DNA from 2 places in the Paraburkholderia nemoris genome. Region 1 is predicted to be linked to the other one. Evidence: riboswitches for the same ligand, from Rfam matches in the RefSeq annotation. Region 1 holds a riboswitch; the other holds the start of a gene.
The links. A riboswitch is a leader RNA that binds a small molecule or an ion and turns the genes downstream of it on or off. The one in region 1 is predicted to bind cobalamin.

Region 2: another riboswitch for cobalamin. It lies ahead of KHO33_RS04540 (CbtB domain-containing protein); the one in region 1 lies ahead of cobA (uroporphyrinogen-III C-methyltransferase).

What each region holds. Positions count from the first base shown of each region.
Region 1 is NZ_CAJNBO010000013.1:6,925-14,550, reverse strand. Features, by position in the region: gene KHO33_RS20745 (CHASE2 domain-containing protein) at 1-829, shown strand, start outside; gene KHO33_RS20740 (DUF4136 domain-containing protein) at 864-1,460, shown strand; gene bluB (5,6-dimethylbenzimidazole synthase) at 1,483-2,142, opposite strand; gene KHO33_RS20730 (cobyrinate a,c-diamide synthase) at 2,126-3,424, opposite strand; gene cobO (cob(I)yrinic acid a,c-diamide adenosyltransferase) at 3,428-4,030, opposite strand; gene KHO33_RS42810 (cobalamin biosynthesis protein) at 4,027-4,539, opposite strand; partial or broken gene cobA (uroporphyrinogen-III C-methyltransferase) at 4,573-5,295, opposite strand; cobalamin riboswitch at 5,520-5,747, opposite strand; cobalamin riboswitch at 5,827-6,099, shown strand; gene cobW (cobalamin biosynthesis protein CobW) at 6,284-7,384, shown strand; gene cobN (cobaltochelatase subunit CobN) at 7,391-7,626, shown strand, end outside.
Region 2 is NZ_CAJNBO010000002.1:423,826-431,451, reverse strand. Features, by position in the region: gene KHO33_RS04560 (FUSC family protein) at 1-550, shown strand, start outside; gene KHO33_RS04555 (VOC family protein) at 719-1,534, opposite strand; gene KHO33_RS04550 (ABC transporter substrate-binding protein) at 1,592-2,776, opposite strand; gene KHO33_RS04545 (CbtA family protein) at 3,156-3,902, opposite strand; gene KHO33_RS04540 (CbtB domain-containing protein) at 3,914-4,135, opposite strand; adenosylcobalamin (AdoCbl) riboswitch at 4,189-4,276, opposite strand; gene KHO33_RS04535 (histidine phosphatase family protein) at 4,372-4,986, shown strand; gene KHO33_RS04530 (hypothetical protein) at 5,024-5,464, opposite strand; gene KHO33_RS04525 (alpha/beta hydrolase) at 5,510-6,520, opposite strand; gene KHO33_RS04520 (MFS transporter) at 6,577-7,626, opposite strand, start outside.

The DNA of each region.
Region 1 (7,626 bases):
GACGACGGGCTGGATCGCGGGCCTCGTCGACGTATCGGCCTTGCACGCGGCCGAGCGTCAACGGGAAGACGCGTTGCGGCTGCTGTCGCACGATATGCGCTCGCCACAGGCTTCGATTCTCGCGCTGGTGGAAATCGAGCGGGCACGCAGCGAGCCGGTGCTCGCGCGTGGCCTGCTGGAGCGCATCGAGCGCTATGCGCAACGTGCGCTGACGCTCGCCGACGATTTCGTGCAACTCGCGCGCGCCGAATCGCAAACCTATGTGCTCGAACCGGTGAGCATGACCGAGCTATTGATCGACGCCAGCGACGAAGTCTGGCCGCAAGCGCACGCCAAGCGCATCACATTGCAAACCGATACGGCGGACGGAACCGATGCCGACGACGGCCACTGGATCTGCGCCGACCGCTCGCTGATGACGCGTGCGCTCGTCAACATCCTGAACAATGCGGTCAAGTACAGCCCACCGGATACGCGAATCACATGCAGCCTGACGAGCCTCGGCGGTCTCAGCGCCTCACGCGACCAGGCGCAGACGGCCGCGCCTGCTGCGGCAAAACGTGTATCGTGCACGATTCGCGACGAAGGCTATGGGATTCCCGAGGAGCAGCAGGCGGGCCTGTTCGAGCGCTTCCGGCGCTTTCACGAGACGGAGCGGCCGGAAGTGGGCGGTGCCGGATTGGGCATGGCATTCGTCAAGACCGTCGTGACGCGCCATGGCGGCGACGTCGAGGTGGTCAGCGCGCCGGGCAAGGGGACTGCATTTACGATTTCCCTGCCGGCACTCGACGAAGCGCAAGCCGACGTGTCCACAACGCCACGCTTATGACTATGAACACTCATCTTATCGAAGCGAGAAGCCGGTGAAAGCGATATTGATCTGTGCCGCGCTCGCCGCGGCGAGTCTGACCGGATGCGCGGGTTTGAACGCCGACGTGCACACGGCGAATCCTTCGGCCGTGCTGAAGGGCGAGCGCACCTATACGATTGCGCGCATGCCGTCGCAGGATTCCAGCGCGGATCATCCGCAATTTGAAACCATGCTGCGCGATGAGCTGGCGAAGAACGGCTTCACCGATTCGGCGGCCAGGTCTGCACACTATTTACTGTCGATTGCGTATGACACGCGGCCGGCCGCGATCGGCGTGGGCTCGAAGGACTGCGCGCCAGGTGTGTGCGAACGCTCGCCCGAACCCCCGTTCGCGCTATTCGGCGGACGCGCTTATCAGCACGCGCTGACGCTGCGGTTTTTCGAGCAGTCGAGCGGACAGGAAGTCTACAAGGTGAGTGCGGCCAGCAGCGATCGAGATCCCGACCCATTGCATGCGATGCCGCTTCTCGTGAAAAGCGCGCTGGCAAAATTTCCGTTCGATGCGCCGCCGGACTGGCGCGTGAAACTGCGGGCCGATCAGGCGGGCGGCGTGCCGGCTGTGGTTTCGGTCAAACCTCTTCAGCCTTAGCGGTCAGACGTCTGCGCCCGCATTACTCCGGCGCTTTGTCGTCTTCCGGCCAGCGATTTTCGAATACGCACTCGGCAAGCGGCATGCGGCTCGCCCAGCGTTCGGTTTCCAGCATCGGCTCGCTGTAGAACTGATCGACGTGGCCGAGACACAGAATCGCCACCGGCCGTGCGCCCTCGGGCATATGCAGCAGCGTACGCACCGTGTCGACGTCGAATAGCGACACCCAGCCCATTCCCAGACCTTCCGCGCGCGCGGCCAGCCACATGTTCTGGATCGCGCACGCCACGGAAGCCAGGTCCATCTCCGGCAAGGTGCGGCGTCCGAAGATGTGACGCTCGCGGCCGTCCATCAGCGCCATCACCAGCAGTTCGCCGCATTCCAGCATGCCCTCCACCTTCAGCTTCATGAACTCTTCGCGACGCTTGCCGAGTGCGTCGGCGGTGGCGATGCGTTCGCTTTCGACGGTTGCGTGCAGCGCGGTGCGCAAAGCCGGGTCGGTAATGCGCGCGATGCGCCACGGCTGCATGAAGCCGACGCTCGGTGCGTGATGCGCTGCATCGAGCAGGCGTTGCAGCACGGCAGGCTCAATCGGGTCGGGCACGAAATGGCGCATGTCGCGCCGCTCGTAAATCGCGCGGTAGACGGCTTCGCGTTCGGAATCGTTAAAAGGCTTCGCCATGGAACAGGGCGGCCGTGAAGGCCGGGTTGGAGGGCCAGTAAGCATGCATATAGGTTGCCACGATCGAGCCGGCGCGGAACACGGCCTCGCCGGGGGCATCGCTATTTGGCCGGGTGGCTGAACGCAGCGGCGTGAGCGGTGTTGTCAGCTTTGAGTAGTGAAACGTGTGGCCGGTCATTGAACCGTGCAGGCCGTCGATCTGTTGCATGCCGAGCGCGGTGAAGCGCGTTTGCATTGTTGCATGGCCGGGCAGCAGGGCGAGCATCGGCGTGGTGGTGCCGCTCGTGTCGGTCAGCTGTTCGAGCAGGTAGAGCATGCCGCCGCATTCGGCAACGACCGGTTTGCCTGCGGCAGCATGCGTGCGGATCGTTGCGGCGCTGTGCAGATTGCCGGCGAGCAATTCAGCATGTAGTTCGGGATAGCCGCCTGGCAGGTACAGGGCGTCGGCGTGCTCCGGCAACGCTTCATCGGCGAGCGGTGAGAAATAGTCGATGTGCGCGCCGAGCGTCTCCAGTAACGTGACGTTGGCTGGATAGATGAACGAGAACGCGGCATCGCGCGCAATGGCGATGCGCTTGCCTTCCAGAAGACGCGGCGGTGCTTCTTCGATGGGCGCGCCGAATTCGACCGGCGGGGGCAACTCGGCCAGCGCGGTTTGCGCGAGCGCATCGGCGGCGCGATCCAGACGTGTGTCCAGATCGTCGATCTCCGCCGCCTGGTGCAGGCCGAGATGGCGATCGGGCAGTTCGATTTCGTCGTTGCCGCTGATATGCCCGCACCAGCGCAGGTCCGGCGGCAAAGTCTCTTCGAGCATTTGCGCGTGCCTTGGCGAGCCGACGCGATTGGCGAGCACGCCGTAAAACGGGACCTCCCGCCTGAATTGCGCGAGGCCGAAGGCGACTGCGCCGAAGGTCTGCGCCATCGCTTTCGCTGAAATCACCGCGAGTACCGGCACGCCGAAAGTAGTTGCCAGATCGGCGCTGCTCGGTGTGCCGTCGAACAGACCCATCACGCCTTCGATCAGGATCAGATCCGCTTCGGCCGCCGCATGCGCGAGCAGATTGCGACAGGCCGACTTGCCCACCATCCACAGATCGAGCGACAGCACCGGCGCGCCGCTGGCACGCGCGAGGATCATCGGGTCGAGAAAGTCGGGGCCCGTTTTGAATACGCGCACGCGTCGCCCCAGCCGCCGATGGTAGCGCGCCAGACCCGCGGTAATCGTGGTCTTGCCTTGGCCCGACGCGGGCGCGCTAATGAACAGGGCGGGACACGCGGACATCGCTCAGAACTCCACGCCGCGCTGAGCTTTCACGCCTTGCTCGCGATACGGATGCTTGACGATGCGCATTTCGGTGACGAGGTCGGCGGCTTCGATCAGCGCGTCCGGCGCGTGACGGCCGGTCACCACCACGTGCAGCATTTCCGCGCGCGCGTTCAGCACCGACAATACTTCGTCGAGCGGCAGGTATTCGTACTTCAGCACGGTGTTCAGTTCGTCGAGGATCACCATCTGATAGTCGCCGCTTTCGATCATGCGGCGTGCTTCGTTCCACCCTTTGCGCGCAGTGGCGATGTCGGCGTCGCGATTCTGCGTGTTCCAGGTGTAGCCGTCGCCCATCGTGACGAAGTCGCAATTGGCGATCGCGCCGAGGAAGTCGCGTTCCGACGTATGCAGCGCGCCCTTAATGAATTGCACGACGCCAAGGCGCATGCCGTGCCCGAGCACGCGCACGGCCATGCCGAAGGCGGCGGTGGTTTTGCCTTTGCCGGTGCCGGTATTGACGATCAGCAGACCTTTTTCGACGGTGGCGCTGGCCTGCTTTTTCTCGTGGCCCTCGCGCCGGCGTTCGGTCATGCGTTGATGCGATTCGGGATCGGTTTTCATGGACGGTCCTGTTCTTGAGTGTCGGTGTTTGTGTGGTCGCGGGCGGGGCGAGCGGTGGTCGATGCGATTGCGACCGTGACGCCGGCGTGTACGGTTTTGCGCACGAGTAGCCGTGCGTTGGCGGTATCGGCTGCAAACGAGGCAACTGGGGTCATTGAGCCAATTGGCGCATGGGCTGCGTCAGGCGCGCGGGCCGCATCAGATTCGGCTGCCGCAGCGAGCAACGCACACGGCTCGCAGACGCCATCTACGCCGAGATGCTCACGCGTGGCCGCCGACGGATCCTCCACGGAGATCGCCGCAATCTGCTCGCGGCTGAACAGTTTCAGCGGCAGCGCATGACTTGCGCAAAATTCGAGCAGACCGGTTTCGTGGGCTTTGACGTCAACCGAGGCGATCATGCTGATTTCGTCGAATGAATGCGAGCCGAGCGTGGCACGGACAGCCGTTTCGATTTCCTCGGCGGAGCTGTGCAAACGACAACCGATGCCGACGGTTAGCGTTTTCATTGCGCGTCCGTAAGGTTCGCTGCCGACATTCACCGCATCCCGCGCCAAAGCCAGCGACGCCACGCCACCGATCACCACGATCGCCGGCGAGCCGAGTCCAGCGCGCGAGACTGTATCCGCGAACTCCCCGAGCCGCGAGAGCGCATGCCGTTGCTCGGGGCGCGTGGCCGATTCGATCGCTGCGCACGGCGTATCGGCGCTCATCCCGGCCGCGAGCAATGCGTCGACGATTTCGTTCAGTCGCCGCATGCCCATGTAAATCACCAGCGTCATTCGCGTAGCGACGAGCGCGGCCCAGTCCGGCTCGCCGCTGCCGGCGCCGTGTCCGGTGACGAACACCACGCCTTGCGCGTGATCGCGATGCGTCACAGGAATGCCGATTGCCGCGGGCGCCGCAATCCCGGCGGTGATGCCATTGATCACGTCCACGCTGATGCCCGCGGCATGCAGCGCCTCTTGTTCTTCGCCGCCACGACCGAACACGAACGGATCACCGCCTTTCAAACGGGCGACGCTGCGTCCCGCCTGCAGATGCTCGAGCATTTGCGCGACGATGCCGGCCTGCGGCGTCGACGGATGCCCGCCACGTTTGCCGACATACACGACCAGCGCGTCGGCGCGCGCGAACTGCAGTACTTCAGGATTCACCAGATCGTCGACCAGCACCACGTCGGCCTGTGCCAACGCGCGTGTCGCCTTGAGCGTCATCAGTTCGACGTCGCCGGGGCCGGCGCCGATCAGCCAGGCGCGGCTCATCGCGGCGTGCATGGCGCGTGCCATGTCGTGACAAACGAGAGCGGACGAGGCGCGAAGATGCCGGAGGCGGCAGAAATTGAGGTCATGCGGTGCTACAGATTACGCGCAACGAGAAACGCCGCTCGCCGCGCTTCCCACAGGAAAACGCCAACGGCCGCGCCACGTCGTGCTTCAGCGCCTTCACATCCGTCCCTCGCGGATTCCGGCGGCCGGCAGCGTGACGTTCGCTGCCTCCGCGTCTGGCCGGTATCCGGGCTGGCGGCCTCATGCGTTTTGCCTTCCCGTCCGGATTCGTCGGACAGTGGCATCAAAAACGCATGCGCGATGCGAAAGCACCGCAGGTCGCTTACCGTTGCGGGGACAGCACAGGTTGAGCGCAGCGAGCGCGGCCTGTTTCCCGTTTAACTGCACATGCGAACGCATATGCGGGCACCAAACGCGCGCATACGATAGCACATGGCAGGCCGCGCCGGCACTGTGGAAAGGCCTTGCCGAAGCCCGCGTTTCCTTGACGGCACGGGGCGCTCGGCCTAAACTCGCACGCACTTTGGTGCTCGTGTGCGCGCTCGTGCGCATGCAGTTAAACGGGAAACAGGGTGCCCACCTGCAATGGACCGGGTCAACCTGTGCTGCCCCCGCAACGGTAAGCGAAAAGCGGTGCGTTCCTGAGCGCCGCGGAGCCGGCTTCGATGTCCACGCGCAAGGCCGCGTCGGCATATAACCACTGGGCGAGAAACCACTCGTCCGGGAAGGGGAAGCGGCGCTTTCGCCAGCCCGGATACCGGCCAGACTACGAAGAACGACCATCGCGGGGATGCGGTGGCGCGTTCATGACCTCATTCTCGTTTCCAGTTTTCGGTTGCCTCGGCAACGCCGTTGTTCGTCCCCGTGTTTTGTTAATGTCGTGGTTTGGGGTATGTGCCCCGTTTGCCCGGCCTATACACGATGCCTCGGCGTGCACGAGCAACTCCTACGGATGGACCTCACGATGCAAACTCAAATGCGCAAGATCCCCGTCACCATCGTCACGGGCTTTCTCGGCAGCGGCAAGACCACGCTGCTGCGGCACATTCTTCAGCATGCGGGCGGCAAGCGCATCGCGGTGATCGTCAACGAGTTCGGCGAACTCGGCATCGACGGGGAAATCCTCAAGGGTTGCGGCATCGGCTGCGATGAAAACGGCGTCGAGACCGAAGGGCAACTGTATGAACTCGCGAACGGCTGCCTGTGCTGCACCGTGCAGGAAGAGTTTTTCCCGGTGATGGAAAAGCTCGTGGAGCGCCGTGAGCAGATCGATCACGTGCTGATCGAGACGTCCGGTCTCGCCTTGCCGAAGCCGCTCGTGCAGGCGTTCAACTGGCCGCAGATCAAGAATAGCTTTACCGTCGACGCGGTTGTCACCGTGGTCGACGGCCCGGCTGCGGCGAGCGGTCAGTTCGCCGACAACCCGGTCGCCGTGGATGCGCAACGCAAGGCCGATCCGAATCTCGATCACGAATCGCCGCTGCACGAATTGTTCGAAGATCAATTGTCGGCGGCCGATCTGGTAATTCTGAACAAAACGGATCTGCTCGACGAAGCGCGTCAAGCTGCTGTCGAAACCGTTATCCGCGAAGAAATTCCGCCGCAAGTGAAGATCGTGCGCGCACAGATGGGTCAACTTGATCTGCATACGCTGCTGGGCCTCGAAGCGGCCTCGGAAGAAACAATCCATCTACGCCACGACCATCACGGTTCGGCCGAAGACGCTGATCATCACCACGACGAGTTCGATTCGGTTGTCGTGCACGCGAATGTTTTGTCGCGCGAAGCCGTGATCGCCGCGTTGCAAGGGCTCGTCGAAACCAACACGATTTATCGCGTCAAAGGTTTCGCGGCGCTGCCGGGCGCGGCGATGCGTCTGGTTATCCAGGGCGTGGGCCGTCGTTTCGATAGTTACTTCGACCGGCGCTGGCAAGCGGGTGAAACCGGCGCAGATCAACAAAGCCGCTTTGTGCTGATCGGCGAAGACCTCGACCAGGCCGCGCTGCAACAGGCATTCGACGCCGCGTTGGGCACCGTGGCGAGCGCCCAGCCGCAGCAGGCGTAACCGGTCATGCATCTGCTGCGCACCACGCCGGGCGGTTTTGTCGACGATACCCAGGGCGTGATCCGGATCGATCAGCAGCCCGCCGATATCGTGGTGCTCAGCTCCGCGGATACCACGCTATCGTTGCTCGCGAGCGTGTTTCCTCGCTTGGGCGAGGGCTTTCCGAGCGTGCGGCTTGCGAACGTCACGTATTTGCGGCAACCGGCTTCGGTCGATTTCTATGTCGAAGACGTGTTGCAGCA
Region 2 (7,626 bases), on a different contig from region 1:
AGAGACAAGGCTTGGAGCTGTGCTTGGCTCATTGCGCGAAGTGGTAAGTCTAGCGGGCCCTGCTACTCAATCGCCCGAGACGGCGTCAGCGATGCGCAAGCTCGATCGTACCTGGCATGATCTGCGGATCGCGTTGAAACCACTGCAGACACAACGGGTGGTGGTGTGGAATCCCGGCGTTGAACTTGCAACCGGTTCGCTGCTGTGTTGCTTGCACTGGGCTCGGGTGCTGAGTGATCCTTCACGGCGAGTCACGTCGTCGGAAGATGTGTCGCTCAATGCGGCGGATGCCGGCGCTGCGCATGTGGAATCGATCGTTGCGCGGCTGGATTCGTTGATCGCGCGGTATAGCGGCGGCGTGGTGGGGTCTGCACGTGACGAGTTGGAAGAGCACGTGCCGATGACTGCTGCCGTTGACGTCGATCCAGCAAAGGCACCAGCGCTCGCGCAACTCGATGGCGCTGTCGCCCAGTTGTTTGATCGACTGACGCAGCCGGTTGCCAGAACGCGGAGCGTGTTCAATTGGGCGCTCAGGAGCAGGAGCGCGTAAGCGGCGATCGGATTTGGATTTTGTTTGCCCACGGCGTGAAGGGACGGCGGCTGTCGTGAACTTGTCCACAGAAAATGTTCGCAAGCCTGTGGATAACAACCCCACAACAGCGCCAACTGCTTGATCCACTTAACTTACTAAGCGCTGCGCGCCGAAAGGCGATTCCCCTCACCCCGCGGTGATCTCGAACCACGCGCCATGCGTGCGTTCACGGTCGAGCACCCGCGGCGGCGCTTTGCCATCAGCGCGCAAAGCGACACCCAACACCCCTTCCCCACGCGTGGCGAGTTGCCGGCGCAACGCTGCGCCTTCGGCGGTGACGCTCGCTGTATCGACATGCACGGGGCTCAGCAACACAACGGACGTATCACCAATCGATAACGTCGCCGACACCGCCCCCAGCCCCGGCAAAGCCGCCGTCCGCGTCTCCCCGTCACCGATACCGAGCAACGCCCGATACCGCTGCAAACTCGCCGTCAGATCATTCACAGCGACCGTCAAACTCGCCACGCCTCGCACGCCGTTCGCATGTTCACGCACCGCGCCTTCAGCCACACGCAGATGACGCGGCGTGATATCCCCGCACAGGAACGGCAAGTCACTGGTCTGCGGCCGGCCGGTCTGCCACTCGAGTCGCGCGCCATCCGGACGCACACGCCCACCCGCCTGCGGACCGTCATATAGCAGACCTCGCCCATGCGCGGCATCGATCACAGCACCCACGCTCGACGGCAACAGCGCGTAATCAACAAATCCATCACCGTGACGCTGCCCCACATCCCACCAACGACGCTGCGGCGCCGCTTGCAAGAAAGCGATCAGCTCGATGTAACTGCCATCGGCGAAACCAATCAGCGCGTTATGCGTCACGCCATCTGCGTGTGTACCGCCTTGCTGCACGGTGAAACCCAGCGCAGTGAAGTTTTCAATGGTCTGCGTCAGGTCGTGGACGCGAATCACAATGTGGTCGAGTAAAAGGCTCATGGCGAAAAAGTCGTGAATGTTATGAATGTTCGGAGACCAAGGCGGCCAGCGGGACGCCTACTTCTGCGCAACCGTCGCCTTACTATCAAGCAACGTCCACTTGTCGTTCTTCACCACCACGTTGATGTTTTTCACACCAATCACACGACGCGTCGCCGGATCAAAATTGGCCTTGCCGAACACGACGCTCGGAATGTCATGCAGCTTCGGCAGCGCATCACGCACGGCCTTGCGGTCGGGGCCGCCGGCGCGCAGCGCATAGGCGGCGATGATGACGGCGTCATACGCATACGCGTTGAACGCGTCCGGCTCACGGTGGTATTTCGCCTCGAAGCGTTTAACGAAGCTTTGCACTTCAGGCCCGGATTCACCGGGGAAGAAGCTGGTATTCGTCGCCACGCCGTTGACGGCCTCACCGCCGAGCTCGAGGAATTTCGGCGAATACACGGAACTGGCTGCGGCAATCGGCAGGTTGATGCCGCTCGTTCTCGCCTGGCGGGCGATCTGCGCGCCGTCGGAGTAGTACGAGATCAGCACGATGCCATCCGGGTTCGCGGCGCCTACGCGCACCAGCGTCGCGCGAAAATCTTTCTCGGCCGACTGATAGCCTTCGGCCGCAACGACTTGCGCGCCACGTTCATTGGCGGCTTTGACGAAGACGTCCTTGCTGGTGCGTCCCCAGTCGGTGTTCAGATAGAGCACGGCGATGCGCTTGAGGCCGAGCGTTTTCACGGCGAGGTCGGCAAGCAGCGGCTGCGCGTCGGCCTGGCTGACCGATGGGCTCCAGATGTAGTCGCCGCCTTTGGTGAAGTCAGGATGCGAGTTGGTGAAGCCGAGTTGCACGAGGCCGGCATGCTGATAAATCGGCGACGCCGCCATCGAAGCCGGACTCGAGAAGTCGCCGAGTTCGATCAGGATGCGCGGGTCGTTGACGAATTTCTGCGCGATCGTGATGGACTGGCGTGGGTCGCTCTGGCTGTCCTCGAAGACGTAGTTCAGCGGACGGCCGTTGATGCCGTTGTGGCTGTTGATCTCATCCAATGCAAGATCGAAACCGGCTTTCCATTGCGCGCCGTACTGAGCGTTCTGGCCGGTCAGCGGGCCGCTGACGCCTATCAGGATCGGATCGCCCGAAGGTGGCGCGGCGATGGCCGTTGTCGTCGTTAGTGCCGATGCGGCCAGCAGCAGAAGTGCCGCGAAGTGAGTGGCCCATGATGGGCGCAAGCTTGATGTGTTCGACATGGCTCCAGGCTCGGTTTGCTTGAGATTGGAGTGAGTGTCGGATTTGCCCCGGCTTCGGGCAACCAAGCGATTCGCATAACGTTATGCGGCTATGGAACTTGTCCACAGAAAATGTTCATAGGGTTGTTGATAACAGCGGGGCATCGTACCTAAGTGCTTGACGCAGATCGGTTTGTTGCTTGCGGCGCGGGGGGACGCAGCGATGATCGCCTACACGGTTGGCGCGGAGCCGCGCATTGCAGAGGGGTGGCTTATCCACAGAAAACGTTCACAAGCCTGTGGATAACATTCCGGCAAACGCGCCAAGTACTTGATGTATTTGGCTTCTCTCGCGCTGCACGTCGGCGTGACCGCGGCTCGCGCGGTCACGCCGTTCACATCAAAGGTAAGCGGACTTCGCGGCGCTGCGGCTCGCGGGCGCCAGCAATTTGCTTCGCTCAACGAGGGCGCCGAACAGCAGCCCAGCGGTCGTCCACATAATCACCTGCATGCCGATGGCCGCGACGCGGAATTTCCACAACAGCACTGCCGGGAAAGCCGCCGGCACTTCGTTGATCGTCGGCATCGACAGTTGCACGGCAGCAATGATCGCAACGAACACCACGCCCGCCACGATCGAGCCATTCCACGCGCCCAGCTTCAGCGCCGCGCGGCGTCGAACCTTCAGCGAAAACACCATTGCCGCCAACGAGATCGCAATCATCAGGAAGAACAAGCCGGTCCGCATCCCGATCGTCTCGGGGTCGCCCACCGAGGGTGGATTCGCCGGGTACTTGATGTTCGGGACAATCACCAGCGTGATAAACGCGCCAAGTGCGAGCCATGCGGACAACGCGCGCGCACTCAGCGTGCCGACGCGGCCATATGCATACGCGAACACCAGCGAGAACAGCCCGCCGAACGCGGCGCCGTACGTCACCACGCCCGTCAACAGTCCGAGGCCGGCCTGGGTGCCGCGGCTCACCAGTTCGGGTTCGGGCGCTTCGCCTTTGGCGGCGTCGGCCTTTTCCTCGAAGGAAATCGCCTGATCGACCTGCGGCTCGCCCACTAATCTCGCGAAGCCGAACGTGAGCAATCCCGCGGCGATGCCTGCAAGCATCCCGCGTACCAACAATTTACCGACCATGTTCGACTCCGTTAGTGGCAGGGAAAGCCGAGCAGATGGCGGCCGTCGTGCACGAATTCGTGCACATACATGCCGGGCACCAGCGACGTGGCGCCCTGTTCCGCACCAACGAAATACAGCGCGAGCAACAGCAGCAAGCCGCCGAACACGACCCAAGGCAGCAGTTCACGCAGCGGAATCGGCGTAGGTTGGGCGACAGGCTGTGTCGTGGAATCGAAAACAGCGTTGGACATAATGGACATCTCCTGGGGGTAACGCGCCCCGATAGTCGATTGAAGAGGGATGGTGCGAAGCTCAGGTCTGGCTTTCGGCTCATGAATGCCGATTACAGTGGCGCGACCGCGCCGGGCTCTCACCGGCTTCCGTGCTTCGCAGTGACGCTATTCTACGCGCTAAACTTTGCCTCCCGGCAATGCAAAGCATGCACGCGGCGTCCCGCTTTAGGCCGGTCTTTATGGAAATCAACTGAATGGACATACGGCTGTTACTGATCAGCCACGCATCGACCGCAGCGATGCGCGCGGGCCGCTTCCCCGCCGACGACCCACTCGACGCACGCGGCCTCGCCGAAGCAGCCGCCGCACGAACGCGTCTGTCGATTCCGGATGACGCGGCGGTTTTCGTCAGCCCTGCCGTTTGTGCGCGCGAGACGGCGTCGGCCTTGGGGCTCGGTGCCGCGGCATCGGCCCCGGGCGCATCAGCCGACGAGGGGCTGGCAGATATGGACTACGGCCTGTGGCATGGCCGTCGCCTTGCCGATCTCGCGGTCGAAGCACCGGACGACCTCGCCGCGTGGACACATGATCCTGACGCAGCCGCACACGGCGGCGAGTCGTTCAGTCAACTCGTGAAGCGGGTGGGACAGTGGCTCGACACGCTAAACGGTGCGTTGAGCGAGGGCGTCATACCGGGCAACACGCAAAACGTGGTCGCCGTCACGCACGCTTCCGTGATCCGGGCCGCGATCGTTCATGCGCTCGGCGCGTCACCGGCCGTGTTTCCGCGCATCGAAATCGCGCCGCTCTCGATGGTCGAGTTGCGACGCTCGCGACGCGGCTGGACATGGTGGCCGGCGTCGCGATAACGGCCGCACGCGGACAGCCCGAAACGCATGTGCCCACTCACTTGCCCGATACAACCAGCCGCAACTTGCTCGAATCAGCCCGCGTCAACGTGATATCAGTCCGTTTGGCACGCGTGCCTAGATAAAAATGCTGACGACCCGGTGAATTCTGATCATGCGTCGCGTCGGGCAGGCACGATGCGATGTCCGCCGCGACACCCTGCAGTGCATCCGTGCTCGAACCGGCATCGTGATGCGGCGTCCACGTGCATTGATAACTCCCACGGCTCGCCGAACATTGGGCGTCATCGCCGTAGGGTTGCGCAACGCCCTTGCCGTCTTCCGGTGTGAGCGAAGCCAGACCGTCCGGCGCCGCTGCGACGATCCGTTTGAGCGACGCACATGGGCTAGGCGCATCGTCGGCATTGGCGCTGCACGGCAGCAAGGCGCCAAGCGATACAGCGGCGATCGCGGCCGCGAGGATTCGGGTCTTGTTCATGTCGGCACAGTCCTTTGAAAGCTGGCCTTATCGCAGTAGCACGGTTCATGCCTTGCCGAACAAGGCCGCCAGCCCCTGCGCCGATGCAAAAATCCCGTTCGCGTCGTGCCCGACGCCGTCGATCACAAACGTACGATGCTTCGCCGCCGCTTCCGGACACCTCAACGCCATATAGCGCGAGTAAGCCAGTCCGCGTCCCAGCCGATGCTCGCCTTGCGTCTGCGCCGCGCATGAACGGTCGAGTGCCGGATGCTGCGGATCGCAATCCGCACCGCCGAGCAGCACGGTGACGTCACGACGCGCATAGCGCGATTCGAGCGCATCAGCCGAGCCAGCCTCCCCGCCACTCGAAGCATAGGCCGGCAAATCTTCGAGCCCATACTTCCAGCGATTGAACGACGGACATGCCGTCGCATCGAACGCCACGAATTCACCTGATGCTGTCGGCCGCATCGCATCGAAGTACACATACGACGATGGATTCGCGACCACATAGCGCACTGCAATTCCGCGCGCGACGAGCGGCGCCTCACCCCGCGTCACCACGGCGTAGCGCTGCACCACCTGGCCACCGCCCGAATGCCCGGCGATCACCACCTCGGTCAGCGACGCAAACTGCTCGCGCGACGCCAGCGTCTGCAGAATGGCGTCGAGCACATCGAACGAACTGAGCGGCGCCGGACCTTTGGCGTTGTCGCCGCCCATCCAGCCAGTCCATTCCCAATGCAACGTGGATGGCGGTAACGCATGCGCGCCAACGTCAGCACTCGCGAGGAACTGCGGCACGATCAGCAGCGTATCGGCTGCATCGCCACCAGCCAGTGCGCAGGCACGCTCCGCAAGATTGAAGTACGTATCCGCATTGCGCAGGCGTCCGTGAATCAGAATCACGGCACGCTTGACGTCATGCGTCGGCGCAAGCCAGTCGCCGTTCGCGAACACCGGCACCGTGCCGCTGCCCGCAGGCGTCGCGACACTCAGATGCCGGCTGGCGACGACGGCAACCGGACGTTCATTCGGCGCGCGTTCGTCATCTGTAATCAAAGGCTGGGTCATGCAATAAGCTCGTGGGTCATCTAATCAGTCTGGCTAGGGGCGCTGGCTAGTGGCGGTTAACGCGTGACGAACTTCGCCGTTGCACCGCCCGGCTCACGTCCCGAGCGCGTGAAATACACCATCGCGAGCGACACGAAACCGGCAAAAATCAGGTAGAACGCCGGCGTCAGACTGCTGCCGGTCAGATGCGTCAGGGCGGTGATGGTGAGCGGCGCCATGCCGCCGAACAGCGTCACCGCAATGTTGTACGAGAGCGCCACGCCCGCCGAACGGTTGCGCACCGGAAACAGCGTCGCGAGCATGCCGGGGTGCGAACCGGACATGGCGGCGAGGACCACCGTCGCGACCATCTGCGCGATGAACAGATGCCCCGGCGTCGGATTCGTCACGACGAAGTGATACAGCGGATACACGCACACCATCCACGTGATCACGATCGGATAGAACAGCCGGTACGCGCCATAACGATCGGCGAGCTTGCCGGACAGCGGAAACAGGAACAGATTCAGCACGCCCGACACGAACGCGCCGAGCAGCGCAGTGGACAGCGGCAGATGCAATTGACGCTCGACATACACCGACAGATACGAGTGCCACACATAATTGGTCGCCGCGCCGATGATGATCACGCCCATCGCGCAAATCGCCGCGTCGCCGTTCTCGCGGAAGAACTGGCGCACCGTAACGCGCGGCGGCTTGTCCTTTTGATCGAGCAAGCGCTCGAACTCAGGCGATTCCGCCACGCGATGCCGGATGTAGAAACCGAACGGCCCCGCCAACGCGCCGAACAGAAACGGCAGGCGCCAGCCCCATGCCACCAGTTGCTCATGCGTGAACTGCGTGGTCAGCAGATAACCGACGCCTGACGAAAGCAGCAACGCGAACGCCTGCGCCGACATATTGAAGCTGCCGTAGAACATCTTCTTGTGCGGCGGCGCGTACTCGACCAGCATCGCCGATGCCGTCGCGAACTGCCCGCCCACCGAGAGCCCTTGCAACAGCCGCGCAAGCACCACAAGCAACGGCGCCGCAATGCCGATGCTGGCATAACCCGGCGTGAGGCCCATCAACAGCGTGCTCGCCGCCATCGAAATGATCAGCAGCGA